4 regions of the Pseudomonas sp. McL0111 genome follow, and region 1 is predicted to be linked to each of the others. Evidence: predicted binding sites of a transcription regulator. Region 1 holds the regulator's gene; each other region holds the start of a gene.
What was found. Region 1 encodes FliA, which starts transcription of late flagellar genes. Its sites were predicted from a motif close to CTAAAGTTTNNNNNNNNNNNGCCGNTAA; they were not measured.
Positions count from the first base shown of each region.

Region 2: the regulator FliA is predicted to act here: its motif matches at 4,759-4,786, upstream of ACTWLJ_RS20315 (methyl-accepting chemotaxis protein).
Region 3: the regulator FliA is predicted to act here: its motif matches at 1,944-1,971, upstream of ACTWLJ_RS13160 (flagellar protein MotY).
Region 4: the regulator FliA is predicted to act here: its motif matches at 1,478-1,505, upstream of ACTWLJ_RS22425 (methyl-accepting chemotaxis protein).

Region 1 covers NZ_CP199585.1:6,180,951-6,188,637, reverse strand. The annotation lists partial or broken gene ACTWLJ_RS27900 (DUF6124 family protein) at 208-318, opposite strand; gene ACTWLJ_RS27895 (DUF6124 family protein) at 498-854, opposite strand; gene flhA (flagellar biosynthesis protein FlhA) at 1,455-3,584, shown strand; gene flhF (flagellar biosynthesis protein FlhF) at 3,596-4,936, shown strand; gene fleN (flagellar synthesis regulator FleN) at 5,053-5,883, shown strand; gene fliA (RNA polymerase sigma factor FliA) at 5,880-6,620, shown strand; gene ACTWLJ_RS27870 (chemotaxis response regulator CheY) at 6,788-7,159, shown strand; gene ACTWLJ_RS27865 (protein phosphatase CheZ) at 7,183-7,687, shown strand, end outside.
Region 2 covers NZ_CP199585.1:4,452,320-4,460,006, forward strand. The annotation lists gene ACTWLJ_RS20295 (D-2-hydroxyacid dehydrogenase family protein) at 1-368, opposite strand, end outside; gene ACTWLJ_RS20300 (alpha/beta fold hydrolase) at 382-1,407, opposite strand; gene ACTWLJ_RS20305 (YqaA family protein) at 1,494-1,928, opposite strand; gene ACTWLJ_RS20310 (DUF411 domain-containing protein) at 1,928-2,374, opposite strand; gene ACTWLJ_RS20315 (methyl-accepting chemotaxis protein) at 2,700-4,691, opposite strand; gene ACTWLJ_RS20320 (hypothetical protein) at 5,071-5,595, shown strand; gene ACTWLJ_RS20325 (GNAT family N-acetyltransferase) at 5,641-6,579, opposite strand; gene ACTWLJ_RS20330 (phenylacetate--CoA ligase family protein) at 6,579-7,687, opposite strand, start outside.
Region 3 covers NZ_CP199585.1:2,871,830-2,879,516, reverse strand. The annotation lists gene ACTWLJ_RS13165 (argininosuccinate synthase) at 1-839, opposite strand, end outside; gene ACTWLJ_RS13160 (flagellar protein MotY) at 969-1,877, opposite strand; gene pyrC (dihydroorotase) at 2,038-3,084, shown strand; gene rnt (ribonuclease T) at 3,081-3,758, shown strand; gene ACTWLJ_RS13145 (peroxiredoxin) at 3,836-4,438, opposite strand; gene ACTWLJ_RS13140 (bacterioferritin-associated ferredoxin) at 4,752-4,970, shown strand; gene bfr (bacterioferritin) at 5,172-5,648, shown strand; gene grxD (Grx4 family monothiol glutaredoxin) at 5,780-6,121, opposite strand; gene ACTWLJ_RS13125 (molybdopterin oxidoreductase family protein) at 6,219-7,687, opposite strand, start outside.
Region 4 covers NZ_CP199585.1:4,938,140-4,945,826, forward strand. The annotation lists partial or broken gene ACTWLJ_RS22415 (DUF1294 domain-containing protein) at 96-514, opposite strand; gene ACTWLJ_RS22420 (undecaprenyl-diphosphate phosphatase) at 511-1,341, opposite strand; gene ACTWLJ_RS22425 (methyl-accepting chemotaxis protein) at 1,633-3,267, shown strand; gene ACTWLJ_RS22430 (sugar kinase) at 3,323-4,264, opposite strand; gene ACTWLJ_RS22435 (amino acid deaminase) at 4,490-5,704, opposite strand; gene ACTWLJ_RS22440 (IclR family transcriptional regulator) at 5,744-6,508, opposite strand; gene ACTWLJ_RS22445 (RidA family protein) at 6,679-7,068, opposite strand; gene ACTWLJ_RS22450 (amino acid ABC transporter ATP-binding protein) at 7,100-7,687, opposite strand, start outside.

The DNA of each region.
Region 1 (7,687 bases):
GGGCGGCGGTTTTTTTGTGCCTGACCCAATGAAGCTCCGGCCATTGTAGAAAATCATTGTGGTGAGGGGATTTATCCCCGTCGGGTTGCGCAGCAGCCCCAAAACCTATGATTTCTATCTTTCGGGAATACCGAGTGTTCAGGATTCACGACTGCTGCGCAGCCGAACGGGGATAAATCCCCTCGCCACGGGTTCTCGCCTGAATTCTCAGGCCGGCAGTTCGAGATTATCCAGCGCACGATTCACCGCCAGCTCCCCGAGCATGATCAGTTGCGCAATGCCCAACAGCGTTCGGCGCTGCGACGCTCTGCATGAGAATGCAGCCCGGGACGCTCAGTAGACCCCACTGTGGTGAGGGGGTTTATCCCTGTCGGGTTGCGCAGCAGCCCCAAAACCTGTGACTTCTATCTTTCGGGAATACCGAGTGTTCAGGATTCACGACTGCTGCGCAGCCGAACGGGGATAAATCCCCTCGCCACGGGTTTTTGGCTGACTTCTCAGTCGGGCAACTCCAGATTGTCCAGCGCGCGATTTACCGCCAGCTCCCCGAGCATGATCAGTTGCGCAATACCCAGCAGAGTTCTGCGCTGTGACGCGGGTATGAGGTTGGCGAAGTCATTGGCGATGGTTCTTGCTGACGCGAGTGTTTCGCAGGCGTTGGCCAATAGTTCTTCGTTTTTGATCTCCGGGACGACGGCGTACATCGTGCTGGGTTTGCGTGGAGGCCGAGTGCTGCCGGGGCAGAGGTAGTGATCGAGAGCGCGGTCGGCGGCTTCGTGGAGTTTTTTTGAATCGAGGGATTCGTAGGGCGAGGTGGGGTCGGTTTCAGGCGGGTTGGGTGTTGGTTTGATCATGGTGAAGCTCCTAGAGTCATTGGAGCTGCCAACGTTCGCTGCGAGACGAATGAGGGTGGCAGCTATACGCGGGTCGCAGACCGGGACTCTAGAACCGGCAGACCCGAAGGTCTCCCACGTACAGCCGCCATAAGCAAAGCGGATGTTGTGCGTCCAGAGATCGACGGGCTGCGAGACCCGATCGCTGATTCGCCAGCGACCAATCCACAATAGAACCCGCCCTCAAGGCGCACAAGCCGGCGGATTCTGGCGTAGCTGTAGGTAAAGGCGCAAGGATGCGTAGCCTGTAAGGCGTGTCTGAAGGTGTCTTTTAAACATCGGGGTTTAAAAGCCGTTGCGATTCCTGATCCTGGGTGTCGCTGATGGCCGCTTCGCGAGCAAGCTCGCTCCCACATGGGATCTGTGTGATACACCCGATCTGTTCACTGGAGATCGAATGTGGGAGCGGGCTTGCCCGCGAAGGGGCCTTCCATTAGCAGAAAGTTTCCGGGTAACCCCCTCTGTTTCAATCATTGGCAAAAGTTGGAAGGTTTCTTGCAATAGCCGCCGTGCGCCTGCTTCAGGCGTCAAAAGTTTGCTTTAAAGGAACGGGGAAAACCGGTGGATCGCTCTCAGTTAATCAACAATGCCCGCACGAACATTGCCGACCTCAGTCGAGGCAATCTGGGCGTGCCGTTGTTGCTGCTGGTCATGCTGGCAATGATGATGTTGCCGGTGCCGCCGTTCTTGCTGGACGTGTTTTTCACCTTCAACATCGCGCTGTCGATTGTCGTCCTGCTGGTCTGCGTGTACGCCTTGCGGCCGCTGGATTTTGCGGTGTTCCCGACCATTCTGCTGGTGGCGACGCTGCTGCGGCTGGCGTTGAACGTGGCCTCGACGCGAGTGGTGATGCTCCACGGTCAGGACGGCCACGCCGCTGCCGGTAAGGTGATCCAGGCCTTCGGTGAGGTGGTGATCGGCGGTAACTACGTGGTCGGTATCGTGGTCTTCGCGATCCTGATGATCATCAACTTCGTCGTGGTAACCAAGGGTGCCGGACGGATTTCCGAGGTGAGCGCGCGTTTCACCCTCGATGCGATGCCCGGCAAACAAATGGCGATCGACGCCGACCTCAACGCCGGTCTGATCGACCAGAACCAGGCCAAGTCGCGCCGTTCGGAAGTCGCCCAAGAGGCTGAGTTCTACGGTTCGATGGACGGTGCCAGCAAGTTCGTGCGCGGTGATGCCATCGCCGGCCTGCTGATTCTGTTCATCAACCTGATCGGCGGCATGGCCGTCGGTATCTTCCAGCACAACATGAGCTTCGGCGATGCCGGTCGGGTTTACGCCTTGCTGACCATCGGTGACGGTTTGGTGGCGCAATTGCCATCACTGTTGTTATCTACAGCGGCAGCGATCATGGTGACCCGTGCTTCCGGTTCGGAAGACATGGGCAAACAGATCAACCGCCAGATGTTCGCCTCGCCGAAAGCGCTGGCGGTGGCGGCCGGTTTGATGGCGGTCATGGGCCTGGTGCCGGGCATGCCGCACTTCTCGTTCTTGAGCATGGCTGCACTGGCTGCCGGTGGCGCCTACTTGTTCTGGAAAAAGCAGAACGTTGCCAAGGTCGTCGCGCTGGAAGAGGTCAAGCGTCAGCAGGAATTGCTGCCATCGCCGGCCCGCGCCATGGAAACCAAAGAGCTGGGCTGGGATGACGTGACGCCAATCGACATGATCGGCCTCGAAGTCGGCTATCGCCTGATCCCGTTGGTGGATCGTAATCAGGGTGGTCAGTTGCTCGCGCGGATCAAGGGCGTGCGCAAGAAGCTCTCGCAGGATCTGGGCTTCCTGATGCCGACTGTGCACATTCGTGACAACCTCGACCTCGCGCCGAGTGCTTACCGCCTCACGCTGATGGGGGTGATCCTGGCCGAAGCGGAGATCTATCCGGATCGCGAGCTGGCGATCAACCCGGGGCAGGTCTACGGCACGCTCAACGGCATTACCGCCAAAGATCCGGCTTTTGGTCTGGAGGCGGTGTGGATCGAAGTCAGCCAGCGCGCGCAGGCACAGTCGCTCGGATACACCGTAGTGGACGCCAGCACCGTGGTCGCGACCCACTTGAACCAGATTCTGTACAAGCACTCCAGTGAGCTGATCGGCCACGAAGAAGTGCAGCAACTCATGCAATTGCTGGCCAAAAGCTCGCCGAAACTGGCAGAAGAGCTGGTGCCGGGTGTGGTCTCGCTGTCGCAACTGCTCAAAGTTCTGCAAGCGTTGCTCGCCGAACATGTGCCAGTACGCGACATACGCAGTATTGCCGAAGCCATCGCCAACAATGCCAGCAAGAGTCAAGATACCGCCGCATTGGTGGCCGCAGTACGCGTCGGCGTATCTCGCGCCATCGTCCAAAGCATTGTAGGCACTGAGTCCGAGCTGCCTGTGATCACCTTGGAGCCAAGGTTGGAACAAATATTGCTCAATAGTCTGCAGAAGGCAGGACAAGGCTCGGAAGAGGGCGTTCTGCTGGAGCCAAGCATGGCCGAGAAGCTGCAGCGTTCGCTCATCGAAGCGGCGCAGCGTCAGGAAATGCAAGGTCAACCGGTCATCCTGTTGGTAGCCGGCCCGATTCGCGCGATGCTCTCGCGCTTTGGTCGACTGGCAGTCCCCGGGCTGCACGTATTGGCTTATCAGGAAATACCGGACAACAAGCAAGTGACGATCGTTGCGACAGTAGGGCCCAACGGCTGAGGTAGTGGTTCATGCAAGTTAAGCGTTTTTTCGCCGCCGATATGCGTCAGGCCATGAAGCTGGTTCGTGATGAGCTGGGCGCTGATGCCGCCATCATTGGCAACCGCCGCATTGCCGGCGGTGTCGAGCTGACCGCGGCACTCGATTACAAGTTGTCGGCGCTGGCCCCTCGGGTTCCGAACATGGAACTCGAAGACGAGCTGCGCAAGACGCAGTCGCGCATCGTCACTGCCCAGGCCGAACTGAGCATGCGTGGCGAAGCCGACGGCAATACCAATCGCCAGTTGTTCGCCGGGCTGCCATTGACGGCCGGCCTGCCGCTGACCGCTGCCGAGCCATTGACCGAACCGACTTACGCCGCGCCAGCGCGTCCGGCTCCGGCGCCGGCATCTGCCGCTGGTGGTGTCGATCCGCGTGCGTTCGACTCGATGCGTTTCGAACTCAACAGCCTGCGTGAACTGATGGAAGTCCAGCTCGGTACGCTGGCCTGGAATCAGATGCAGGGCAACCGCCCGGCGCAGGCCAATCTGTATCGTCGCCTGCAACGCATCGGTCTGTCCGGCCCGTTGTCGCGTGACCTGCTGGCGATGATCACTGATATTGACGAGCCTCGTCAGGCGTGGCGCATGTTGCTTGCGCACCTGGCGCGGATGATCGCCGTTCCGGAAGTCGAGCCACTGGAAGAGGGCGGCGTGATTGCCATGGTCGGCCCTGCCGGCATGGGCAAGACCACCACGCTGGCCAAACTCGCCGCGCGTTATGTGCTCAAGTACGGCGCGCAGAATGTCGCGCTGGTGAGCATGGACAGCTTCCGCATCGGCGCTCAGGAACAACTGAAGACGCTGGGCCGAATCCTCAACGTATCGGTAACCCACGTTGATCCGGGCCAGTCGCTGGTACAGGCGCTCGATCCGCTGCTGCGCAAACGCGTGGTGCTGATCGATACCGCCGGCCTGCAAGCCAGCGATCCGGCACTGCGCATGCAGCTGGAAAGTCTGGCCGGTCGCGGCATCCGTTCAAAAAATTATCTGGTCTTGGCAACCACCAGCCAGAAACAGGTTCTAACCGCCGCTTATCACAGTTACAAGCGTTGCGGGCTCGCCGGGTGCATCCTGACTAAACTGGATGAAACGGCAAGTCTCGGCGAAGTGTTGAGCCTGGCGATCAGCCATGAACTGCCGGTTGCGTACCTGACCGATGGCCCGCGTATTCCAGATGATTTGCATCTGCCGCGCCGTCATCAACTGGTCAGCCGTGCTGTCAGCGTGCAAATGCAGGAAGAACCCAGCGAAGAAGCCATGGCCGACATGTTCGCTGATATTTATCACAGCCCGACCAAGCAGGTAGGCTGAGGTATTCATGAACAGTTTTTGTACCTACATCGATGGTCTGCCATGCATTGTTCCGTTTGTGAACGCGCAGCCAGTAATGTGGCCTCCGTCTATGCAAGACAAGGTAAAGAAATAACATGGGCAGCATGCATCCCGTACAGGTGATCGCGGTGACCGGCGGCAAAGGTGGCGTCGGCAAGACTAACGTGTCAGTGAACTTGTCTCTGGCTCTGGCAGAGCTTGGCCGTCGGGTCATGCTGCTGGACGCCGATCTGGGACTGGCGAACGTCGACGTTCTGTTGGGGCTAACCCCGAAACGCACCTTGGCCGACGTCATCGAAGGCCGCTGCGAGCTGCGCGACGTATTGTTGCAAGGCCCCGGCGGGATTCGTATCGTGCCGGCCGCTTCCGGCACACAGAGCATGGTTCACCTGAGCCCGGCGCAACATGCCGGCCTGATTCAGGCGTTCAGCGACATCGGCGACAACCTCGACGTACTGGTGATCGACACCGCTGCGGGTATTGGTGACTCGGTAGTCAGTTTTGTTCGCGCTGCGCAGGAAGTGTTGCTGGTGGTCTGCGACGAGCCGACCTCGATCACCGACGCCTACGCACTGATCAAACTGCTGAACCGCGATTACGGCATGAACCGCTTCCGCGTGCTGGCCAACATGGCGCAGAGCCCGCAAGAAGGCCGCAACCTGTTCGCCAAGTTGACCAAGGTCACGGATCGCTTCCTCGACGTCGCCCTACAATACGTCGGCGCGGTGCCTTACGACGAAAGCGTGCGCAAGGCAGTGCAGAAGCAGCGTGCGGTCTATGAAGCCTTCCCGCGTTCCAAGTGCGCGCTGGCGTTCAAGGCGATCGCACAGAAGGTCGATACCTGGCCGCTGCCCGCTAACCCGCGTGGCCACCTTGAGTTTTTTGTCGAGCGCCTCGTGCAGCAAACGGCAGGGCCCGTGCTATGACCGCAAGCGGTATGAATTACTACAAAAAGTCGGCGCGTGACGCGCAGTACGAGTTGATCGAGCGTTACGCGCCACTGGTCAAACGCATCGCCTATCACTTGCTGGCGCGTTTGCCGGCGAGTGTGCAGGTTGAAGACCTGATTCAGGCCGGGATGATCGGCCTGCTCGAAGTCTCGACCAAATACGACGCCAGCAAAGGCGCCAGTTTCGAAACGTACGCGGGCATTCGAATCCGCGGCGCCATGCTCGATGAAGTACGCAAAGGGGACTGGGCACCACGTTCGGTTCACCGCAATACCCGTATGGTCAGCGACGCAATTCGCTCGATTGAAGCTAAAACCGGCCGTGATGCTAAAGATCACGAAGTTGCGGCCGAACTCCAATTGAGTCTCGACGATTACTACGGGATTTTGAATGACACGCTGGGCAGCCGGCTGTTCAGTTTCGACGATCTGTTACAGGACGGCGAACATGAAGGGCTGCACGAGGATGGCGCCAGTGCTCATCTAGAGCCGTCACGCGATCTGGAAGATGAACGCTTCCAGGCAGCGCTGGCGGACGCGATTGCCAATTTGCCGGAGCGTGAGCGACTGGTGTTGGCGCTGTACTACGACGAAGAGCTGAACCTCAAGGAGATCGGTGAAGTCCTTGGCGTCAGTGAATCGCGGGTCAGCCAGTTACACAGCCAGTGCGCGGCCCGTTTGCGGGGGCGTTTGGGGGAGTGGCGAGCGCGCTGAAGGCAGTGTGGGGACACTGCGAACGAGGCTGGTGCGGTGATGAACGGCACCGGTCTCGATCTGTTGTGCTCCAGACAGTCATCGAGTGTTTTGCCGGAATGATTGAAATGGCGCGTCCAGGTGCTGGACGCGTTTAAGACTGCTTGGAGGTCGAATTGGACAAGAACATGAAAATCCTCATCGTTGATGACTTCTCAACGATGCGGCGGATCATTAAAAACCTGTTGCGTGACCTTGGGTTCACCAACACCGTTGAAGCTGACGATGGCATCACTGCCATTCCGGTTCTCAACAGCGGCAGCATCGACTTTCTGGTAACAGACTGGAACATGCCCGGCATGACCGGTATCGACCTGCTGCGCCACGTGCGCGCCGATGAAAAACTCAAGCACCTGCCAGTGCTGATGGTGACCGCTGAAGCCAAGCGCGAACAGATCATCGAAGCGGCCCAGGCCGGTGTAAACGGCTATGTGGTCAAACCCTTCACGGCCCAGGCGTTGAAAGACAAAATCGAGAAGATTTTCGAACGCATCGGTTGAGAAACTGCGCCACGGGGGGATCTATGGACCACAAAGAATCTTCACAGGGCGATTTTGAATCGACCCTGAAAAAACACGCGGTCGAGCTGGTCGAAAGCCTTGAAAAAGGCAGGTTCGGCGACGCGGTGCAACTGATCCATGAGCTCAATCAGACCCGTGACCGTGGCCTGTATCAGGAAGTCGGCAAGCTCACTCGCGAGCTGCATAGCGCGATCGTCAATTTTCAGATTGACCCGAATATGCCGCAAGCCGAGGAAGTCTCGCAGATCACTGACGCCACCGAGCGTCTGGGGTATGTGGTCAAGCTGACCGAAGCCGCCGCCAACCGCACCATGGATCTGGTGGAGAGCGCCACACCGGTCGTCAACGGCCTGGCTGATGAAGCCCAGGCGTTGAGCACCGATTGGGGACGTTTCATGCGTCGCGAAGTCGGGGCTGAAGAGTTCCGCGAGCTGGCGCGGCGGGTCGACGGTTTTCTGACACGCAGCACCGAAGGCGGGCGTGCGGTGTCGAGCAATCTGAACGACA
Region 2 (7,687 bases), 1.7 Mb from region 1:
AGATTGCGCGTGGCGGCCATGATCAGCGCCCAGGTCAGTTCCGGCGCCGCGTGTTTGTAGCTGTCGGTGCCGCTGACCTTGATCCCGAGCTTCGTCGCTGCCGCGATGTCCAGCGCCGCGTTGCGCATGCCGCCAGTCACCAGCAATTTCAGCTTGGGCAGGCGTTCAAGCAGGTCCGCATCGAAACGTGTGCGTTCGCGCATGACGCAGATCACTTCGAACCTGGCCAGTCGTTCGGCCATCGTGGTGTTGTCCGCCGGGTAGTCGTGGACGAACGTCACCTCACCGATACTCTCCAGCACCGACCAGTCGACCACCTCGCGGGCCACGTCCTGCCAGTCATCGATCACTGCAATCTGCACCGCCATCAGCCTTACCTCATCAACGCACGGGATTGGTTTTGTTCAGCCAGTCGAGCAACGCCTTGTGAAATTGCTCCGGTTCTTCCATTTGTGGTGCATGGCCCATGCCGGGGAATTCCACCAGCGTGGACTGCGGAATCAGCTTCGCGACTTGCTTGCCGAGTACTTCGTAGTGGCCGATCTTCGCTTTCACCTCGGGTGGTGCGATGTCTTTGCCGATGGCAGTGGTGTCGGACGTACCGATCAGCAGCAGCGTCGGCATCTTCAGATTCTTGAATTCGTAATACACCGGTTGGGTGAAAATCATGTCGTAGATCAGCGCAGAGTTCCAGGCCACCTGGGTTTTGCCCGGGCCGTTGCTCAGGCCGTCGAGCATGTCGACCCAACGGTCGAATTCGGGTTTCCAGCGACCATCGTAATAAGTCGTGCGCTCATAGTCGCGAATGCTTTGGCCGGTGACTTTGAGTTCACGCTGATACCACTGGTCAACGGTGCGATAGGGTACGCCGAGGGCTTTCCAGTCTTCCAGACCGATTGGATTGACCAGCGCCAGTTGATCGACTTGATCCGGGAACAGCAGTGCGTAACGGGTGGCGAGCATGCCGCCGGTGGAGTGCCCCAACAGGGTGGCTTTCTGAATGCCCAGCGCTTTGAGCAGTTGCTGGGTGTTGGTTGCCAGTTGCTGGAAGCTGTATTGGTAGTTATCCGGTTTGCTGGAGGTGCAGAAGCCAATCTGATCCGGTGCGATCACCCGGTAACCGGACTCGCTGAGGGCTTTGATCGAACTGTCCCAGGTTGCGCCGCAAAAATTCTTGCCGTGCATCAGTACGACGGTTCTGCCGTTGGCTTTGCCATGGGCGGCGACATCCATGTAACCCATTTGCAGGGATTTGCCTTGGGATTGGAAGGCGAAGTGTTTAAGCGTGTAGGGGTATTCGAAACCTTGCAGTTCCGGGCCGTATTGCGGGCCTTCGGCATGCGCCATCAACGGCAGGGCGGCGGTCAGGAACAGGCCGGGCAGCCAGCGGGGAAACGTGACGGACATAGGGGCAAACTCCATTGAAATCGGCCGATGCTGGAACGGCTGGATTAGGGCGACGTTAAAAACAGGCAATGTCCGCGCTCAATCGTTCAACCGACCCAGCCGAGGGTCAACATCGCCAGCACCGCATAACGTGCGCCTTTGGCCAGGGTGACGATCAGCAGGAAACGCCCGAGCGGCTCGCGCATCACACCGGCAATCAAGGTCAGCGGGTCGCCGATGATCGGCAGCCAACTGAGCAATAACGACCAATGCCCGTAACGCTGATAATGCTTGCGCGCGTTGGCCATGTGCTTGGCACTGACCGGAAACCAGCGTCGATCCTGAAATTGCTCAAGCCGGCGCCCCAGCCACCAGTTGACCACTGAACCCAGCACATTGCCCAGCGTCGCCACGGCCAGCAGGCCCCATAGCCAATAACGGTCGCTGAGCAGCAACCCCACCAGTAGCGCTTCAGATTGCAGCGGCAACAGCGTCGCCGCACCGAATGCGGCGAAGAACAGCCCTAAATAAGCCACCGCCATCAGTGGGCCGGGTAATCCGCCACCACGACATCAGCACCATTCTTTGTCAGGCCGATCACTTGATAAGCGTCGCTCATGCCGTCCATTTCCATTCCCGGCGAACCGATCGGCATCCCTGGCGCGGCAACGCCCAGCAGGTCGTCGCGTTTGCTCAGCGCCAACACCTGGTCGGCGGGTACATGGCCTTCGACGAATTTGCCGTTGATGATCCCGGTATGGCACGACGCCAGACGCGGTGGTACGCCATGTTGTTGCTTGAAGCTGCTCATGTCGGCTTCGACGTGATCTTCGACCTTGAAGCCGTTGGCTTCCAGGTGGCTGATCCACTTCTTGCAGCAACCGCAATTGGCGTCACGGTGCACTTCAATCGGGATCAGATCGGCGGCCTGGGCCAGGGAAGAGATGAACAGGGCGCTCAGGGCGGCCAGTCGCAGGGAGGTTCGCATGATGGATTCTCGACAAGGATGACGGTCAAAAAGGAAAGCATTTTGACCGGATTATCCTGCACGGCATCAACGGAGTGTTTCAAGTTGATACAAGGCAAGTCGGCAGGATGATCGTCGATCCAGCCTGACAGCCCACTGAGTACGAGATTACAAATCTGTCAGATTCAGAACCCAAACCTCTGTGGCGAGGGAGCTTGCTCCCGCTCGGCTGCGAAGCAGTCGTTCAGGATTGCCCGATTTATCTGCCGAGACAGATGGCAGATTTTGGGGCTGCTTCGCAACCCAGCGGGAGCAAGCTCCCTCGCCACAATGTTCAATTGGCAATTTAGCGGACTTTGAAGCGGCCCATGATCGCGCTGACGCGGCTGTTGGCTTCGAGCAACTGCCGGGTGTTGAGTTCGCTGGCGTGACCGCTTTGTACCAGTTCTTCAACCATATGACGGATCTGCACCATGCTGCGGTTGATCTCTTCGGTCACCGCGCTTTGCTGCTCGGCGGCGGTGGCGATCTGAGTGCTGAGGCTATTGATGTGACTGACCGAACCGGCCATTTCATCCAGACCCGAGTTGACCCGTGCGGTAGCGTCGGCAGCTGACTGGCAACTGGCCTGAGTGTTTTCCATGGCGGCAACCGAAGAACTCACACCTTGAGTCAGACGAGCCAGCATTTCGTTGATTTCCGAAGTGCTGGCTTGAGTGCGGGCGGCGAGGGCGCGCACTTCGTCGGCCACCACTGCAAAGCCGCGACCTTGTTCACCGGCACGCGCAGCCTCGATGGCGGCGTTGAGCGCCAGCAGGTTGGTCTGGCCGGCAATCGCGCCGATCACCCCGAGAATCTCGGTAATGCGCTGGGCGTCCTGTTGCATGCTTTCGACTTTGTGGGTGGCGCTGGCCACCTCGTCGATCAGTGCGATTACGCTGCTGGAGGCTTCACCAACGACCACGCGGGAACGATCGGCGTTTTCGTTGGCGCGCTGGGTGAACGCAGCGGTTTCGGCGGCATTTTGCGCGACGCTTTCAGCGGTGGAACTCATTTCGGTGATGGCCGTCACGGTCTGATCGGTTTCCGAAGCGTGACGCAGCAGGATCTGGCTGGTGTGCGCCGAGGTGCGTTGCAGACCGTCGAGACTCGAGGCCATGGCGCCGGTGGCTTGAGTGACTTCGCCGATCATGTTTTGCAGGTATGTAATAAAGGCGTTGATCGAGTGACCGATGGCACCGAGTTCATCTTCGGCACGGATAGTGATACGCCGAGTCAGATCGGCATCGCCACTGGACAGCAAATCAATGTTGGCTTTCAGGGCTTTCATGCGCTGAACCAACTGACGGATCGCATAGACCTGCAACAGCACCAGCAGAATGACCAGCGGAATCTGCAACAGGCTCAAGGTGCTGAGCACATCATCACGCTGGGCAGTGAGCATCTTGGTCGGCAGGGCAGTGGCAAGGAACCACGGCGTGCCTTCGATTGGACGCATGAAGAAGGTGCTGGCTTCACCGTTGTTGTCGAACTCGACGCGCTGCGCTTGATCGCGGTTTTGCAGGCCGGTTTTAACCTGGCTGGCAAAGGTCGAACTTGAGGCGAGATCGCTGATGTTCTTCAACACGATCGGGCCGCTGATGCGTGAGCTGTTGCTAATGATCTTGCCATCGGCTTCAACGATCAGCATTTCAGCGTTGAGGTCTTTTTCCTTGCGTGCCACCAGATCATTGAAGAAACCGAGGGTCACGTCGATGGTCGATACGCCCCAGGACACGCCATTCTTCTGGATGGCCATGGCGCAGTTGGTACGTGGCTCGGCGCTCGCGTCATCTTTATAGGCTGCAGCCCAGGCGCACTGGCCGCGCGGGGTCTGCATGCCGCCCTTGTACCAGCTCTGATCGTAGTAGTTGGGCGCTGCGTCGCTGTTCCAGAAGGTGTTGACCGCCAGTTTGCCCGAGGCATCGCGATGCCAGAAGGTGCTGAACTTGTTGCGTCCCGCCTCACGCTGACCGGGCAGGGGCCAGATACCGCCACCGAACACTTTCAACTCGCCGTACTGATCGACCAGACCCGGCAACACCGTGTCGATGGCCGCGCTGTCGAGCAGCGGAATGGTCTGGGTGATGCTGCGTTGTTGCGCCTGAACCTTGTTCAGCTCGCCCTGAATCTGCTCGGCGACTTCAGCGATGCGGTTGAGCACCACCTGTTCTTCGGTATGACGCAGTTTGGGTGCAACGAGTTGGCTGATACCGACCACGGTCAATACCGATAGCAGCAGGATAAACAGAACCAGAAACAGCGTGTAGCGAGCCTGAATGGTGCGGAATGCGGGCATGGAAACCGGTCCTTGTGCTGCGTTTTTATTGTGGGGGCGAGGAGAAAAGGCGCGGGGGCATGTCAGCGTATCGTCGGTGAATGAGGAAGCTTTAGGTACTTTCGTCCAGGAAACTCCGATATCGACCGATGGCAGGTATCAGATCTGATACAAGGACACCGGCCAGCTCGATCGTTAGAACAAAAAAACTATGGCTAAGGACTTTCAAAAGAGCGGCGGGCCAGCATTTACAGTGCTCTTGGCATTTGTATCGAGAATGTATAAGAATTGTAAAGAAAGGCATTTATAGTTTTGGTGCCACCAGTTCGCCGGTAGATACTCGCGGCATTCGAGTCTTTCAAAAGGACGTTTTCATGGTCATCTCACAGGGAGTCCTCTCATGACTATCGGCTATACCGGTACCTGGCAGGCCAAGGCTGGTGTTCTGGTACGCAATACGGGCGCGAAAAAACAAGTCGCTCAGAGCGTCAAGGTCCAGCAGATGCTCACCATGGTCGGCAACGATCCGAACGCGCTGAACACTGCCGAGATGGATAAACAGAACCTGCGCAAGCAGATCAAGGGCTTCGACCCTACGAACGTCACGGCAAAACAACTGGGTAATCTGAGTTCGTTTCTGCGTGGCCGAGGGCTGATCTCCGAGGTGACCTCGATCAGCCTGTTCAATGCCGGTGACAAGTTTGACCGTTTCGGCGTGCAGGACCCTGACGCCAAGTTCGATGCATTGGCGTATTTTGCGACTCAGCTGGATGCCATCCAGACCAATGGCCTGAACGGCAATTTCTACGGCAAGGCGCTGATCCCCGAGTATAAAAAAGCCATCTATGTGCTTCAGAACCTGAAGACGTATGGCGAAGGCAACGCGGCAAAACCAGTGGACGCCGGCGTCAAAGCCAAGGCGTAAGCTCGATGCCTGGCCCGTTCAACTCTGGACGGGCCTCGATTATTTTCACCCCTCAAACAGACCCGCCTGCTGTTGCGCGCGGTCATGCAAGCGCTGCATGTGTGGGCAATGCAATGTCAGTTTGCGCGCCCCATATCCTCGGTGAAACAGCGCCAGCCATCCCTCACTCCGGTCATCCGGGGCAACTCCAGTGAATGCAAAACCCAGCGTCGAGAGCTGCTGCATGGCGTCGGTAAAGCCCTTCGCCAGTCTCAGCCTGAGCGATATCAACCAATGCGCCGGGAGTTGCCGCAATTGATCAAGCAAGCTGGCGTCCAGCTCTTTGATGCGGATGTCATAACGGCCTGATGATTCATCGAAATGCACGCTCGGGCCTTTCCAGGGGGATTGGGTTTCCTGCGTGCTGAATACCGCGCTCAAGTGCAGCATGAGCTCGCGACAGTCCTCGGGCCAGACCAGCGCGGGGAGAGGGCGCGGATAGCCATCGATCGGCTGGAAACCGAGCACGAGGGTTTCCCGGTTCAGTTCGCCAAATGGCGAGGCCACATAGTCAGGCAACAAACCGGTACTGTGAAACCCCAGAGTGCTCGCCATGCGTTGGGTGTAAGGATGTTGCGTTACCTGTTTGATGGTAACGCTGTGGCAATCGAGTGCTTGTGCATGAATCAGTAGTTTCTGACCCAGGCGCGTTGCAATGTTCTGTCCGCGGGTGTCTGGATCAACCACGCTCAACGCCAGCTCTGCCGTTCGTGTCCCTTTGGAAGCACTGCGGCTGAGCTCGCGAAACAAGGTCGCGTGCCCACGTATTTGTTCGTTGTCCACGGCCAACAGTGAATGCCAGCGACCTTCTTTGTGGTTCTGGCTGAACATGCACGGCAGATACACGTGAGGTTGAGCGTAATGATCTCCGTAGATCCTGCGGAACAGCGAGCTCACGGCCGAGGCGTCACTGACGCGATAGCGTCGCAGCGTCAGGTTATCCATCATGTCTGCCTCTGGGGCAAACAATCATATTCGCGCAGATCCGCCACCCGTTGACGTTTACCGGAGCGCGGATGGCAGGCGAGGTCATCGCCCGTGCAACCGGTTACGTGTAGCTCAAGCAGATGATCGGTAGTCAGTTGTTCGATCATTGGGTAACGCTCGATCAATGCGCTCTTGAGCAAATCACTGGCATCGTCGCTGTCTCTCAATTCGGCGGCCGGAACCCACTTGAGGGTCAGCAGATCTTTCTGTCCGCGCTGCTCGATGACCAGTTGCCAGTCATCGCTGGCGACGCGGCGTTGCACGATTTCGCCTATATCGAAGATCTGCAAGGTCAATATGCTCACCCGAACGCGCTGACTGTTCATGCTGCGGCCCATCAGCGCAAACTTGCGCCGGGGAGTTGCGCCGGGTTCGCGCCAGCAGGCGAGGTCGCCCACCGGATAGCGGATCAACGGCATTAGCTGACGGGTGAGGTTGGTCATTACCAGCAGTCCGTTGCGACCGCATTCTTCAATCACCTCGCCCGTCAGCTCGTCGATGATTTCCAGCACGCTGTGGTGTTCAAGCATGCGGTGTTCACCCAAGGCGCAATCGCGCTCACTGGTGCCGATTAAACCGGCGTCGACGCTCGCGTAGCCGATGGAGGCAATCCGCGCATTGGGGAATACCCGTGTGAGCACCTGCAGTTGCGCTGGGAACAGGCTTTCACCGCCGTAGAGCAAGGTCTGCACGCCTTCAAGCGTCAGTGACCTTTGCTCCATCCATGCGGAAAATTTCAGCAAGTGCGCCGGTACGCCGGCCAGCACATTGATCCGAAAGGCATGGATGGAATCGGCCAGCACGCTGGAATCCACATCTCCGGTGAACGGGAACTCGGTGACTCCCACTTTTACATGCGCAAGCGAGTCGTGGGTGAACATGAAGCTGGCATAAAGATCACCGACGAAGAACAGATTGGCGACCCGATCACCCTCGTTCAGCTGTGCGGTGAGATGAGTGCCAAAGTCGCTTACCAGTGTTTGCCACTCGTCACGGGTGTATATCGACAGCTTGCCGGAACCGGTTGTCCCGCCGGTTCTGAAGACCAATGCGCTGCCAATGGCGG
Region 3 (7,687 bases), 3.1 Mb from region 1:
CCCGGGGTTTCGTAGCAACCACGGGATTTCATGCCGACGTAACGGTTTTCGACGATGTCGAGACGGCCGATACCGTGTTCACCACCGATCTTGTTCAGCGTCGCCAGCACGGTGGCCGGGGTCATTTCAACGCCGTCCAGTGCAACGATGTCGCCGTTGCGGTAGGTCAGTTCCAGGTACTGCGGCTTGTCAGGAGCGTTCTCCGGGGAGACGGTCCACTTCCACATGTCTTCTTCGTGCTCGGTCCAGGTGTCTTCCAGCACGCCGCCTTCATAGGAGATGTGCAGCAGGTTGGCATCCATCGAGTACGGGGATTTTTTCTTGCCGTGACGCTCGATCGGGATCGCGTGCTTCTCGGCGTAGTCCATCAGCTTCTCGCGGGACAGCAGGTCCCACTCGCGCCATGGAGCAATCACTTTCACACCAGGCTTCAGAGCGTAAGCGCCCAGTTCGAAACGAACCTGGTCGTTGCCCTTGCCGGTGGCGCCGTGGGAAATGGCGTCAGCGCCGGTTTCGTTGGCGATTTCGATCAGGCGTTTGGCGATCAGCGGACGAGCGATCGAAGTACCCAGCAGGTACTCGCCTTCGTAAACGGTGTTGGCGCGGAACATCGGGAACACGAAGTCACGCACGAATTCTTCGCGCAGGTCGTCGATATAGATTTCTTTGACGCCCATGGCCTGAGCCTTGGCGCGAGCCGGCTCGACCTCTTCGCCCTGACCCAGGTCAGCGGTGAAGGTCACCACTTCACAGTTATAAGTATCTTGCAGCCACTTGAGGATCACCGAAGTGTCCAGGCCGCCGGAATACGCCAGAACGACCTTGTTTACGTCCGCCATGCCATCACTCCACGGGGTAATACGGAAAGCCGAGGAGTCTACCGCTCAAACGCGGTAATTTACAGAGGCGCGACAGCTTAAGACGACAAAGCGACAGATTGTTTCGAGAGCGCGACGATGACCGGCGAGTCAGGAAGTTGCAGCCGTGCTCGCCGGAGTGCTGGCCTGCGGTGCCGGAGCAGCCACTGGTGCCACCCGCGCCAGATGCACGTTGACTCGACGATTCTTCGCCCGGTTGGCAGCATTGGTGTTCGGCACCAATGGGTAGCGCTCACCGTGGAAGCGCACGGTAATCTGCGACTCCTGAATGCCGTTGGCCTTGAAGAAATCGACCACCGCCAAGGCGCGACGACGTGACAATTCGCGGTTGGTCAGACGGTTGCCGCTGTTGTCCGAGTGGCCATCGAGTTCGATATGGTTAACCGTCGGATCGGCCTTCATGTATTCGAGCATCACTTGCAGCTTGGCCTTGGCGGCGGCGTCCAGATCAATGCCCTCGCCGGGGAAGGCGATTTGCGACTGTTTGATCTGATCGAAATTCTGCGGCAGCAATTTCGCCACACACGTCTGATAGTCGTTGAAGGCCTTGCTGAATTTGACCGGCAACAGGCGCACTTCCGAGACCCGGCCATCGCCCGAAGCACGACGAATCACAGGGCTGCGCCCTTCAATCAGACCGCTGACCAGACTGGAAGCCTGCGCCTGCGAGCTATTGAACAGGACGTTGCCGCTGCCGATGCGGACCGTGCCGAGATTGATGTCCCCACGGCCCGGCTGCCATGGTGCGGCGGCGGCGAGCAATGTCGCCGAACCGCCTCCGAGCATGGCGTTGTAGGCATTGAGTCGAAATGTTGCCTGTTCGCCTGCTTTGCGCACGAACTGGCCCGAGCCGAAATCAGTGATCGGCTGTGTCAGACGGCATTCGAACTTGTCCCCTTCGACCGTCCACTCAATGTTCTCCAGACGAGTCTGGTAAGTGAGCGCCATCGCGGGAAGGCTGGCAAACACACTGAGCAAGGCTAAATAACGCTGGCGCACGGGAGGCTCCATTGGCTTCTGAAACACAAAGACCGATTCACACTATGTTTACGGCATACCTACGGGATATCGGAAGCTTGCGGCAAAACTTGATAGCGAGTGCCTGCAAGAGTCTTTTCCGGTAGCATTCGCCTCAGTTTGACCCGCCTGGAATCCCCTCATGTCCGACCGCCTGACCCTGCTGCGTCCCGACGACTGGCACATTCATCTTCGCGATGGTGCCGTGTTGACCAATACCGTTGCCGATGTGGCGCGCACTTTTGGTCGCGCAATCATCATGCCCAACCTGGTACCTCCGGTGCGCAACGCCGCTGAAGCCGACGGCTATCGCCAGCGGATTCTCGCTGCCCGCCCGGCTGGCAGTCAGTTTGAGCCACTGATGGTGCTGTACCTCACCGACCGCACCCAGCCCGAAGAAATTCGCGAAGCCAAGGCCAGCGGTTTTGTACACGCCGCCAAGCTGTACCCGGCCGGCGCGACCACCAACTCGGATTCTGGCGTCACCAGCATCGACAAGATCTTCCCTGCGATCGAAGCCATGGCTGAAGTCGGGATGCCTTTGCTGATCCACGGTGAAGTTACTCGTGGCGATGTCGACGTGTTCGACCGCGAAAAAATCTTCATCGATGAACACATGCGTCGTGTGGTCGAGCGTTTCCCGACGCTCAAGGTGGTGTTCGAACACATCACCACCGCCGATGCCGTGCAGTTCGTCAACGAGGCCTCGGCCAACGTTGGCGCTACCATCACCGCGCATCACCTGCTCTATAACCGCAACCACATGCTGGTAGGCGGAATTCGGCCGCACTTTTACTGCCTGCCGATCCTCAAGCGTAATACGCACCAGGAAGCCCTGCTCGACGCCGCCACCAGCGGCAGCGCGAAGTTCTTCCTCGGCACCGACTCGGCACCGCACGCCCAGCACGCCAAGGAAGCCGCCTGCGGCTGCGCCGGCTGCTACACCGCGTACGCTGCCATCGAGATGTATGCCGAAGCGTTCGAACAACGCAATGCACTGGACAAACTGGAAGCGTTCGCCAGCCTTAACGGCCCTCGCTTCTACGGCCTGCCGGCCAACACCGACCGCATCACCCTGGTTCGTCAAGAATGGACCGCCCCGACCAGCCTGCCATTTGGCGAGCTGACCGTTATCCCGCTGCGCGCCGGTGAAAAACTGCGCTGGCGCCTGCTGGAGGAACACGCGTGAGTGAAGACCATTTCGACGACGAACTGGAAGGTCAAAGTGGCGGCGGCGGTTCCCGTCACCCGATGGCAGCACGCTTTCGCGGCTACCTGCCGGTAGTTGTCGACGTAGAGACAGGTGGCTTCAACTCGGCCACCGATGCGTTGCTGGAGATTGCTGCGACCACCATCGCCATGGATGAAAAGGGTTTTGTTTACCCGGATCACACTTACTTCTTCCGCGTCGAGCCTTTCGAAGGCGCCAACATCGAAGCGGCTGCGCTGGAGTTCACCGGGATAAAGCTTGATCACCCGTTGCGCATGGCCGTCAGTGAAGAAACGGCGCTGACCGACATCTTCCGTGGCATTCGCAAGGCGCTGAAAGCCAACGGCTGCAAGCGTGCAATTCTGGTCGGCCACAACAGCAGCTTCGACCTGGGCTTCCTCAATGCTGCCGTTGCGCGACTGGACATGAAGCGCAACCCGTTTCACCCGTTCTCCAGTTTCGACACCGCAACGCTGGCTGGCCTGGCTTACGGCCAGACCGTGCTGGCCAAGGCCTGTCAGGCGGCTGACATCGATTTCGACGGCCGTGAGGCGCACTCCGCGCGTTACGACACCGAGAAGACTGCCGAGCTGTTCTGCGGCATCGTCAATCGCTGGAAACAGATGGGTGGCTGGGAAGACTTCGACGACTGATTAATGGTCGTCGGGTAAATCCCGCGCATAAAAAAACCGGCTCATGAGCCGGTTTTTTTGTGCCTCGACGTTGCGCCTTACAGGGCAGCAGCGTTCTCGGTCAGGTATGCAGCAACGCCTTCTGGCGAAGCGTTCATGCCTTTGTCGCCTTTTTTCCAGTTGGCAGGGCAAACTTCGCCGTGCTCTTCGTGGAATTGCAGAGCGTCGACCAGACGGATCAGCTCTTCCATGTTACGGCCCAGCGGCAGGTCGTTGATGATCTGCGAGCGGACAACGCCTTTGTCGTCGATCAGGAACGCGCCACGGAAAGCCACGCCGCCTTCGGATTCAACGTCGTAAGCCTTGGCGATTTCGTGCTTCATGTCGGCAGCCATGGTGTATTTCACCTGGCCGATGCCGCCATTGTTCACTGGGGTGTTGCGCCATGCGTTGTGGGTGAAGTGCGAGTCGATCGACACAGCGACCACTTCCACGTTACGCGCCTTGAAGTCAGCCATGCGGTTGTCCAGAGCGATCAGCTCGGACGGGCAGACGAAGGTGAAGTCCAGTGGGTAGAAGAACACCAGGCCGTATTTGCCTTTGATGGCCGAGGACAGGGTGAAGCTGTCAACGATCTCGCCATTGCCGAGTACGGCCGGGACGGTGAAGTCAGGGGCTTGTTTGCCTACGAGTACGCTCATTGATATCTCCTGGTGTAGAAACTTGAAGTTCAGGGTCCGGGCCAGCCTGCCACCCTGAGGCGACAGCCCTGTGACACGAACCCCCTTCGCAAGGGCCGACCATCATACACTGCGTTTTTCGCCTGTCCTCAACGGTTTTTGCCGAAGCCGGCCAACTTCACGGGATTTCTGCGACTTAGCAATTGGCCATTAACTGCCGTTCGTCAGTCACTCGCGATTGCTTCACAAAGCTTACAGAAAGCACTTTGACAATCATTCTCGTTAACATTAAGATCCATCGCAATTGAGTCACAACCAGCGACGGTTCTCACTTATGTATGTTTGTCTCTGCACTGGCGTCACCGACGGACAGATCCGCGAAGCGATCTATGAAGGTTGCTGCAGCTATAAAGAAGTCCGCCAGGCCACCGGCGTAGCTAGCCAATGCGGCAAATGTGCCTGCCTGGCGAAGGAAGTGGTACGCGAAACCCTGACCAAGCTGCAAACTGCCCAGGCCGCGATCCCCTACCCTGTAGAATTTACTGCTGCGTAATGACCCCTATTTCAAAGAACCGGACTTCATGTCCGGTTTTTTTATGCCTGAAAATCAATTGCTTAGCGTTCAGACGCGGAACACAAACATTCTTATTCCGATTAATTTTCATATATTATTCAATAACTTAGGTTTGACACTTATAAATACGAAGCTCAAACTCCGCCTTATATACAGCTAATACAGGGCAGGACTCCGATCATGAAAGGCGACATTACAGTCATCCAGCATCTCAACAAGATCCTTGCCAATGAGCTGGTCGCGATCAATCAGTACTTCCTGCATGCACGCATGTACGAAGATTGGGGCCTGAACAAGCTGGGCAAGCACGAATACAAAGAATCCATCGACGAGATGAAGCACGCGGACAAGCTGATCAAGCGCATCCTGTTCCTGGAAGGCCTGCCGAACGTGCAGGATCTGGGCAAGCTGCACATCGGCGAGCACACCAAGGAAATGCTGGAGTGTGATCTGCGTATCGAGAAGACCGGCCACGCCGATCTGAAAACCGCCATCGCGCATTGCGAAACCGTTGGCGACTTCGGCAGCCGTGAACTGCTCGAAGACATTCTTGAATCCGAAGAAGAACATATCGACTGGCTGGAAACCCAACTGGGCCTGATCGATAAAGTCGGTCTTGAGAACTATCTGCAATCGCAGATGGGCGAAGACGAGTAATTAGCGAGCGCTGAACTCGAGACACTAAAAAGCCCCGCCCTCTTTCGAGGTGCGGGGCTTTTTATTACCCGAATTTCAGACCTGGCTGAAATCCCTGCGGGAGCGAGCAAGCCCGCTCCCACAGAAGCCGATCAGGCTTCGGACTTGTTTGCAGCAGCGGCTTCAACAGCAGCCTTGATGGTGGTCTGCAACGAACCGTCTGCAGCCATCTCGGTCATGATGTCGCTACCGCCGACCAGCTCACCACCAACCCACAGTTGCGGGAAGGTTGGCCAGTTGGCGTACTTTGGCAGGTTGGCGCGGATTTCCGGGTTCTGCAGGATGTCCACGTAAGCAAACTTTTCACCACATGCCATCACGGCCTGCGAAGCTTTCGCGGAGAAGCCGCACTGCGGGGCATTCGGCGAGCCTTTCATGTAAAGCAGAATGGTGTTGTTAGCAATCTGCTCTTTAATCGTTTCGATGATATCCATGGAGCACCTCGGCTGAACTTTCCGACTCATGGGTCGGCACGGTGGCGCATTGTAACGGAATCCCGAGCGCCATGCTCGGTCTCCCCGACAGACTCGTTCAAGCCGCTGCCACGGTCACCGGCACGCCATTCAACGCCGCGTTGCCTGACAACTCGTCGAGCTGGCATTCATCGGTCAAATCATTGGCACTGGAGCCAGGCTGACCGCTGGCAATCGTCATCTGCACCCCCGGCCGTGCATGACCCCAACCGTGCGGCAGGCTGACCACGCCTTTCATCATGTCCAGACTGCCAAGCACTTCGACTTCGATCTGCCCCACCCGCGAGCTGACGCGCACCAACTGCCCATCGCTGAGGCCACGGCTGGCGAGATCCTCCGGGTGCATCAGCAATTGATGGCGCGGCTTGCCCTTCACCAGTCGATGAAAGTTGTGCATCCACGAGTTATTGCTGCGCACATGCCGACGTCCGATCATCAACAACTCATCGACGGCTGGCGCCTGCAACGCGGCAAACCGCGCAAGATCGGCAAGGATCGCCGGTGGCGCGGCCTGCACCTGCTGATCCGCCGTTTTCAGGCGTGGCGCCAGATTCGGCTTCAGCGCGCCCAGATCAATCCCGTGCGGATGATCGAACAAGGTCGCCAGCGACAGCTTGTGCTCCGATGCATCGCCGTACAGGCCCATGCGCAAGCCCATGTCGATCATCTTCGCTGGCGGCATGGTCGGTTTCAGTTCTTTATCAGTCTTCAACGCGAAGGCCTTGGCCAGGCCGACGAAAATCTCCCAATCGTGCAGAGCCCCCTCAGGCTTGGCGAGGATTGCCCGATTGAAGCGGGTGACGTTGCGCACAGCGAACAGGTTGAAAGTGGTGTCGTAGTGATCGTTTTCCAGCGCCGACGTCGACGGCAGAATCAAATCCGCGTAGCGCGTGGTTTCGTTGATGTAGAGGTCGACGCTGACCATAAACTCCAGACCGTCCAGCGCCTGCTCCAGTTGCCGCCCGTTAGGCGTGGACAGTACGGGGTTGCCGGCGACGGTGATCAACGCACGAATCTGCCCTTCGCCGGGCGTCAGCATCTCTTCGGCCAATGCCGAGACGGGCAACTCGCCCGCATACTCCGGACGCCCGGAAACACGGCTTTGCCAACGATTGAAATGCCCGCCCGAAGTGGTCGCCACCAGATCCACTGCCGGCTCGGTGCACAGCGCACCGCCAACGCGATCCAGATTGCCCGTGACCAGATTGATCAACTGCACCACCCAATGGCACAGCGTGCCGAAGGCCTGGGTCGAAACACCCATCCGTCCATAACAGACCGCACTCGGCGCGGCGGCAAAGTCTCGGGCCAACTGGCGGATCTGCTCGGCCGGCACTGCGCACAGAGGGCTCATGGCCTCAGCAGTGAACGTCGCCACCGCCGCTCGCACCTCGTCCAGACCGTTGACCGGCAAATGGCTGTCGCGAGTCAGGCCTTCGCTGAACAAGGTATTGAGCAGACCAAACAACAGCGCCGCATCGCCACCGGGACGCACGAACAGATGCTGATCGGCCATTGCCGCCGTCT
Region 4 (7,687 bases), 1.2 Mb from region 1:
CGCAGGAGCTGCGGCACGCTGCGATTTTTTGAATTTGGCTTTTAAAAAACAAGATCAAAAGATCGCAGCGTTCCGCAGCTCCTACAAGGGGTGTTTTAGAACAGGGTCAGCAGGTTCGAGCCGAGGAATAGCTGGTCGATCCAGAACACTTGATGCAAACCCAGAACAGGATCTGATACGAAACCTTGCGCGTCTTGTGCCGGAATACCTGCTGGGCAATCAGCGCACCGGGCCAGCCGCCGGCCAGTTCCACCGCGTGCAGGACGTTCTCCGGCGTACGCCAGGCATCGGCGCGGGCCTTGCGCTTGTCGGCCCAATATAGAAAGAACGCCAGCACGCTGACGATGCCGTAAGCCGACAGCGGCACCAGCGAGATCCCGCGCAGCCACATCGACAGCGAACCGGACAAGGGCAACGCACAGACCAGTACCAACACCAGCAACTTGAGTTTCAGATGCTGAATGTTGCCGCCAGACGGGCGTCCATCAGGGCGACGTGCGCGGGAGTCACTCATGGTTTGGCCGCCGACCAGTCAACCCAGCCGAACTGCCACGTCGCCAGGATCACCAGACCAAAGACAATCCGGTACCAGGCAAACGCTGCGTAACTGTGGCTGGCGATGAACTTGAGCAAGCCACGCACGGCGATCATCGCGAAGATAAATGCCGTGACGAAGCCGATGGCGAACACCGGGAAGTCCGCAGGGACGAAAATGTGCCGGTATTTATAGCCCGAGTACACCGCTGCACCGACCATGGTAGGCATGGCCAGGAAGAACGAGAACTCGGTCGCGGTCTTGCGCGACAGGCCGAACAGCAGCCCGCCAATGATCGTCGAGCCGGAACGCGAAGTACCGGGGATCATTGCCAGGCACTGAGCGAAGCCGACTTTCAGCGCATCCTTCCAGGTGATCTCGTCAACTGTTTCGGCATGCACTTCATGCTGCCGACGCTCGGCCCACAACATGATCACGCCACCCACCACCAGTGCCGTGGCCACGACAATCGGGTTGAACAGGTATTGGTGAATCAGATCGGCAAAAATCACTCCCAATACCACCGCTGGCAAAAACGCGATCAGCAGATTGGCGGTGAAGCGCCGCGCACTTGGCTGGGTCGGCAGGCCAATGACCACGTCAAGAATCTTGCGACGAAACTCCCAGACCACCGCGAGAATCGCGCCGAGCTGGATGATGATGTTGAACGCCATGGCCCGCTCGCCACCAAACCCGAGCAAGTCGGCAACAATGATCTGGTGTCCGGTACTGGAAATGGGCAAAAACTCCGTAAGCCCTTCTACAACTCCTAGAATCACTGCCTGCAAGGCGGTCCAAAGATCCATCAATCCCCCAAAGAGCGATGCGCACCGGCATGCCCCGATAGTATTTTTTAGCGTTCACGGCGATCAATGTAGCTGACATTCCGCGCGCACAGGATCTACACGAAACAGTCAAAATTCCGTGAAATATCAACTTGGATTCAGGTTTTCACGCGCGGGGCCGAAATCCTATCAGACAAGCCGTAATAGCGCTGCCGCGTTCTACGACTTGCGTCGCGTATGCCCGACCAGCGAAACGTGGTTGGATGCTGGCGATGATTTATTACAAGAAAAAGAATCCGGAGTGACAGCGTTATGAACAGCTTGCGCAGTGTGTCGATTAGCCGACGCTTGTGGCTCATCTTGATTGTGGCGGTGGTCATGTTGTTGACCTTGGGCGTGTTGATGCTCAAGCAGATCCACGACGATCTCTACCACGCCAAGGCCCAGAAAACCCAGCATGTGGTGCAGACTGCCAGCGGCCTGCTGACCTATTACCATGACCTGGAAACTGCGGGAACATTGAGCAAAGAGGCAGCGCAGAAACAGGCCCTGACCGCCATTCGCGGCTTGCGCTATGACCAGAGCGATTACTTCTGGATCAACGACCTCACGCCCGTGATGGTCATGCACCCGACCAATCCCAAGCTTGAGGGCCAGAACCTCTCGGCGATTCGTGACCCGGACGGTTTCGCGGTGTTCAACGAGATGGTTGCCATCGCCAAGGCCACGGGCGCCGGCATGGTCGATTACCGCTGGCCGAAACCCGGCGCAAGCGAGCCGGTGGCGAAGACTTCCTACGTCAAACTGTTCGAGCCATGGGGCTGGGTGCTCGGTTCGGGCGTCTATATAGACGACGTGCAGAACGAGTTTCAGGGCCAAGTGATCAAGGCTTCGGTGATCGGCCTGGTGATTGCCGTGATCATGGCGTTGCTGGTGATTCTGATTGCCCGCAGCATCGTGCGCCCGTTGCAGGAAAGCGTGAACGCCATGGCCAATATCGCCAGCGGCGAAAGCGATCTGACCCGCAGCCTCGACACCCATGGTCAGGATGAAGTTACGCAACTGGCTCATCACTTCAACGCCTTCACTGCAAAATTGCGCCGGGTCATCGGCGAGTTGCAGGTATCGGCCAGCGCGCTCGGTCAGTCGTCCAGCGAACTGGGTAACGATGCCGCCCAGGCGCAACTGCGCAGCCAGCAGCAATCGCAGCAAATGGAACTGGTGGCCACCGCAATCAACGAGGTGACCTACGGCGTGCAGGACGTGGCGAAAAACGCTGAACACGCTGCCAACGAAATGCGTGATGCCGAAGCGCAGGCACAACAGGGCCAGATCAATATCGACGGCAGCCTGCAACAGATCGACAAACTCTCCGGCACCATCGATCAGGCTGTGGAAGTGATTCGCACCCTGGCCTCTGAAAGCACGCAGATCGGCAGCGTGCTGGAAGTGATCCGCTCAATTGCCGAGCAGACCAACCTGCTTGCGCTCAATGCCGCCATCGAGGCGGCGCGTGCCGGTGAACAGGGTCGTGGTTTTGCTGTGGTGGCTGATGAAGTGCGCTTGCTTGCGCAACGCACACAGAAGTCGACAGCAGAGATCCAGTCGATGATCGAGCGCCTGCAAAATCATTCCGAGGCCGCAGTGAAGGTCATCGGCGACAGCAGCAAGGCTTCGCAACTGACCATCGAACAGGCCGGGCTGGCCGGTGCCAGCCTGAATGCCATTGGCCAGGCGTTGCGTAATCTCAACGGGCTAAATGCCTCGATTGCCAGCGCCACGTTGCAACAGGCGCATGTGGTCGAGGACATCAACCAGAACGTCACCCAGGCAGCGGGCCTGTCGCACAGCACCGCGATTGCTGCCGAACAGTCGAGCGCGGCGAGCGTGCGCCTTGGCCAACTGAGCGAACAACTGAACGGCCTGCTTCGCCAGTTCCGCGTTTAACCGTAAATTCCCGGAAGCGGGCTTGCCCGCGATCCGATTGCTCAGCAAGCGGCTATTAAAGCGCTTGCTTTGGAATCAGCGCGCCCGGCACCTGAATCACTTGACTCGCCAACCGATGCCCCGCCTCTGCCGCCTGCTCCGGGCTGCCACCGAGCAATCGACTCGCCAGATACGCCGCGCTGAACGAATCCCCCGCCGCCGTGGTATCCACGACTTTCTCGACCTTCTGCGCCGGCACTTCGAATGTCTCGCCGTCACACCGAATCAAACAAGCCTCGGCCCCGCGCTTGAGCACCACTTCCGGCGTGCCGATCTGCGCATAGGCGTCGAACACCGCCGCATCATCGGCAAACTGAAACAGCGCCTGCTCGTCATCGACGGTCAACAGTGCCAGATCAACATGCGGCAACACGCTGCGATAGGCCGCCCGCGCCTCTTCCACTGAAGCCCACAGGCGAGGCCGATAATTGTTGTCGAAGACGATTCGCGCATCGCGCTGACGGGCTTCGATCAGGGTCTGGATGAGTCTTTCACGTCCTTTTGCACCCAGTACCGCCAGGGTAATTCCGCTGAAATACAAAACGTCGTAGTCCGGAAGTGCCGCCAGAATCGGCTCGGCCGCAGGCGTGGTAAAGCAGTCGCGCACTGCGGCTTCGTTGCGCCAATACAGAAAGCGTCGTTCGCCGGCGGCATCGGTTTGAATGCAGTACAAGCCTGGCAAGCGGCCCGGCAGGCGCTGCACCAGATCCAGGCCAATGCCTTCGTCGGCCCAGATGCGGCACATGGCGTCGCTGAAGCTGTCGTCGCCCAGCGCGGTGACGTAATCGACCTGCGCCTGCTCGCCCATGGCGCGGGACAGATAGACCGCCGTGTTGAGCGTGTCGCCGCCGAAGCTTTGTTGCAGGCTGCCGTCGGAGCGCTGCTGGAGTTCGATCATGCACTCGCCGATCAGGGCGATACGCGGGGTGTTGGGGCCCAGCGGGCTTAGGGTGTTCATGAGTACAGGGTCTCTGTTGAAAGCTGTGGCGTCTGGGCAGGCCTCATCGCTGGCAAGCCAGCTCCCACAGGGGCGGTGTTGAAATAGAACATTTGTACACAACACAAACCTTGTAGGGCTGGCTTGCCAACTTCCTCAAATCCAGTGTTGAAATACTAAATCTGTAAACAACACAAACCTTGTGGGAGCTGGCTTGCCAGCGATGGCCGCAACGCGGTCTGAACCTTAGAAACAGGTTTCCATGTTCTCGATCACCATCAGTTGCTCATCCACCAACAACCCCACTCGCCATTTATCAAACGTCAGGCACGGGTGCGAAGTGCCGAAGGACACGATGTCGCCCACCCGCAAATCAACACCCGGCGCCACGGTCATGAACGCATGCTGGTCCATCACCGCCGTTACCTTGCACGCGCCGACATCTTCGCCAACCGCCGGCAGCACACCGGCCTTGTAACGCAGCAACGGCACCGGTAGACCCGCGTCAAACGCCACGTCACGCTTACCGAGGGCGATCACTGCAAAACCCGGCTCCGGCATCGACTGCATGTGCGCCCAGACTTCCAGCGCCGGACGTAAACCTTCGTGCAAATCGCTGCGACGATCCAGCACGCAGCATTGCGCTTCTTTATAGATGCCATGGTCGTGCGCCACATAGCTGCCCGGGCGCAACACGCTGAGGAAACGTCCGGCGGCATTCTGCGTTTCGAACGATTCGGCGATCAGGTCATACCAGGCCGAACCCGATGCCGTAACGATTGGTTTGGCAATAGCGAACGCGCCGCTGTCCTGTAACTGCACCGCCAGCCGCACCAGCGAAGCAGCGAACTCGCGAATGCCGCTGACCGCGTGATCGCCGTGAATCACGCCTTCATAACCTTCGATCCCGGTCAGCGCCAGCGCCGGTTGGGCGTTGATGGCTTTGGCCAGTACGATGACTTCCTGCTCGCTGCGGCAACCGCAGCGGCCGCCAACCACGCCGTACTCGATCATCACATTGAGCCGCACACCACGCGAGGCGAAGTAGGCGCCCAGATCGGCGATGTTGTCCGGGTGATCGACCATGCAATAGAAGTCGAAGGTCGGATCAGCCAGCAAATCGGCGATCAACGACATGTTCGGCGTGCCGACCAGTTGGTTGGCCATCAGCACCCGACGCACACCGTGGGTGTAAGCGGCGCGGGTCTGGGTTGCGCTGGCGAGGGTGATGCCCCAGGCACCGGCATCGAGCTGACGCTGAAACAGCGCAGGCGTCATGCTGGTCTTGCCGTGTGGCGCCAGTTCGGCACCACTGTCGCTGACGAACTTCTGCATCCAGCGGATGTTGTGTTCCAGCGCCTCGCGGTGCAGCACCAGCGCCGGCAGGCTGACGTCACGCGCCAGATGCGCGCCGATGGCGGCGGCGCCTTTTTCCACAGCAGTATTGATGGCAGTCGTCATGGTCGAACTCCTCACAGTCGCGGTTGCAGGCAGCCGCGTTTATTCGTTGATTCGCCGGGCGAGGCTGTTGGCGCTCTCGATCAGAACCCGGCGATAGTCGTCGTAATTGGTTTTGGCGTCGGCGCGCGGGGCGACGATGCACAGCGTACAAATAGCCACACCGCTGGGGTCTTTGACCGGGGCGGCGAAGCAATGGGTAAAGGTGTCGGCAACGCTGTCGAACGAGAAGAAACCGTCGATCCCGGCCTGACGGATTTCCGCGAGAAAACGCTCCATCGGCAGGCGTTCGCCGCCCGGCAGAATGTAATCATCGGCGTCGATCAGGTCGCTGATCTGTTGATCGCTCAAGTGCGCGAGCAGCAAACGACCGGAAGCAGTCCATGGAATCGGCGCGTTTTCGCCAATGTCTGAGGAAATACGGAAATGCCGCTCCCCCTCTTTCATCAGCGCCACCGTGTATTTGCGACCGTTGAGCAGGCACATTTGCGCGGTTTCGCGGGTCTGGCTGACGATCTCCTGCAAAGCATGATCGGCTTCACGGCTAAGGTCGAAATGACGCAGATGCGCCCGACCGAGAAAGTACAGCTGGCGACCAAGATAGACGTGACCGTCCTTGCCCACCGGCTCCAGAATCCGTCGTTCCAGCAGGGACGCGACCAGTTCATAGACCGTGGATTTCGGGCTGCCGATGCCATTGGCAATGTCGTTCGGACGCAGCGGCTGGCCGATCTCCTTGAGGAAATCGAGAATATCGAACGCCCGGTCCAGACCGCGGGCCCGGCGTTTGATGGTGTCTTCGGTCATTTCAGTGGTTCCCATAAAAGTACCGGGAGTTTACCGAGAGTGCTGCGTCGACCGTTAGGCCGCCATCGCGGGCAAGCCACGCTCCCACAGGATCTGTGCACAGCCAAAGAATGCATGTACACCAACAATCCTGTGGGAGCGTGGCTTGCCCGCGATGGGCGCAACTCGGTTCAGGCCTTTTTCTTGTAAGCGATGCAGTCGATCTCAACCTTGCAATCGACCATCATGCTCGCCTGCACGCAGGCCCGGGCCGGTGCATGCTCAGGTTTGAAGTACTCGCCAAAGACCTTGTTGAAACTGGAGAAGTCCCGCGGATCATCCAGCCAAACCCCGGCACGCACCACGTCTTCCAGGCCATAACCCGCCTCTTCGAGAATCGCGATCAGGTTCTTCATGGTCTGGTGGGTCTGCTCGACGATGCCGCCAACAATGATCTCGCCATCCACCGCCGGCACCTGACCGGAAACGTGCAACCAGCCATCGGCTTCAACGGCGCGCGCGAATGGACGCGGCTGGCCGCCAGCGGCGGTGCTGCCGGTACCGTAACGAGTAATGCTCATGGGTGTTTCTCCTGATTACAAAAGTGAAAAGTCAGAACCGCGTGCTTTTGAGAAACTCTGCCAGCCGCGGTGATTGCGGGCGTTCGAACAGCTCCTTGGGAGGGCCCTGCTCTTCGATCCGCCCCTGATTCATGAAAACGATTTTGTCCGAGACCTCGAAGGCGAAACGCATTTCGTGGGTCACCAGCAGCATGGTCATGCCTTCGTCGGCCAGACCCTTGATCACGTTGAGCACTTCGCCAACCAATTCCGGATCGAGGGCTGAAGTGACTTCGTCGAACAGCATCAGGCTCGGGTTCATCGCAATCGCCCGGGCAATCGCCACGCGCTGTTGCTGACCGCCGGACAACTGACCGGGAAAGTGATTGCGCCGTTCCAGCAGGCCGACGCGCTCCAGCCATTTCTCCGCCAGCACCACGGCTTCGTCCTTGTGCATTTTCTTCACCTTGAGCAAGCCCAGGGTGACGTTCTGCAAAGCGCTCAGATGCGGGAACAGGTTGAATTGCTGGAACGCCATGCCAGTCATCGCGCGATGGCGGGCGATGGTTTTTTCCGCATGACGTACGCGCTTGCCGTTGACCTCGTCATAGCCAATAGACTCGCCGTCGAGCAGGATCTG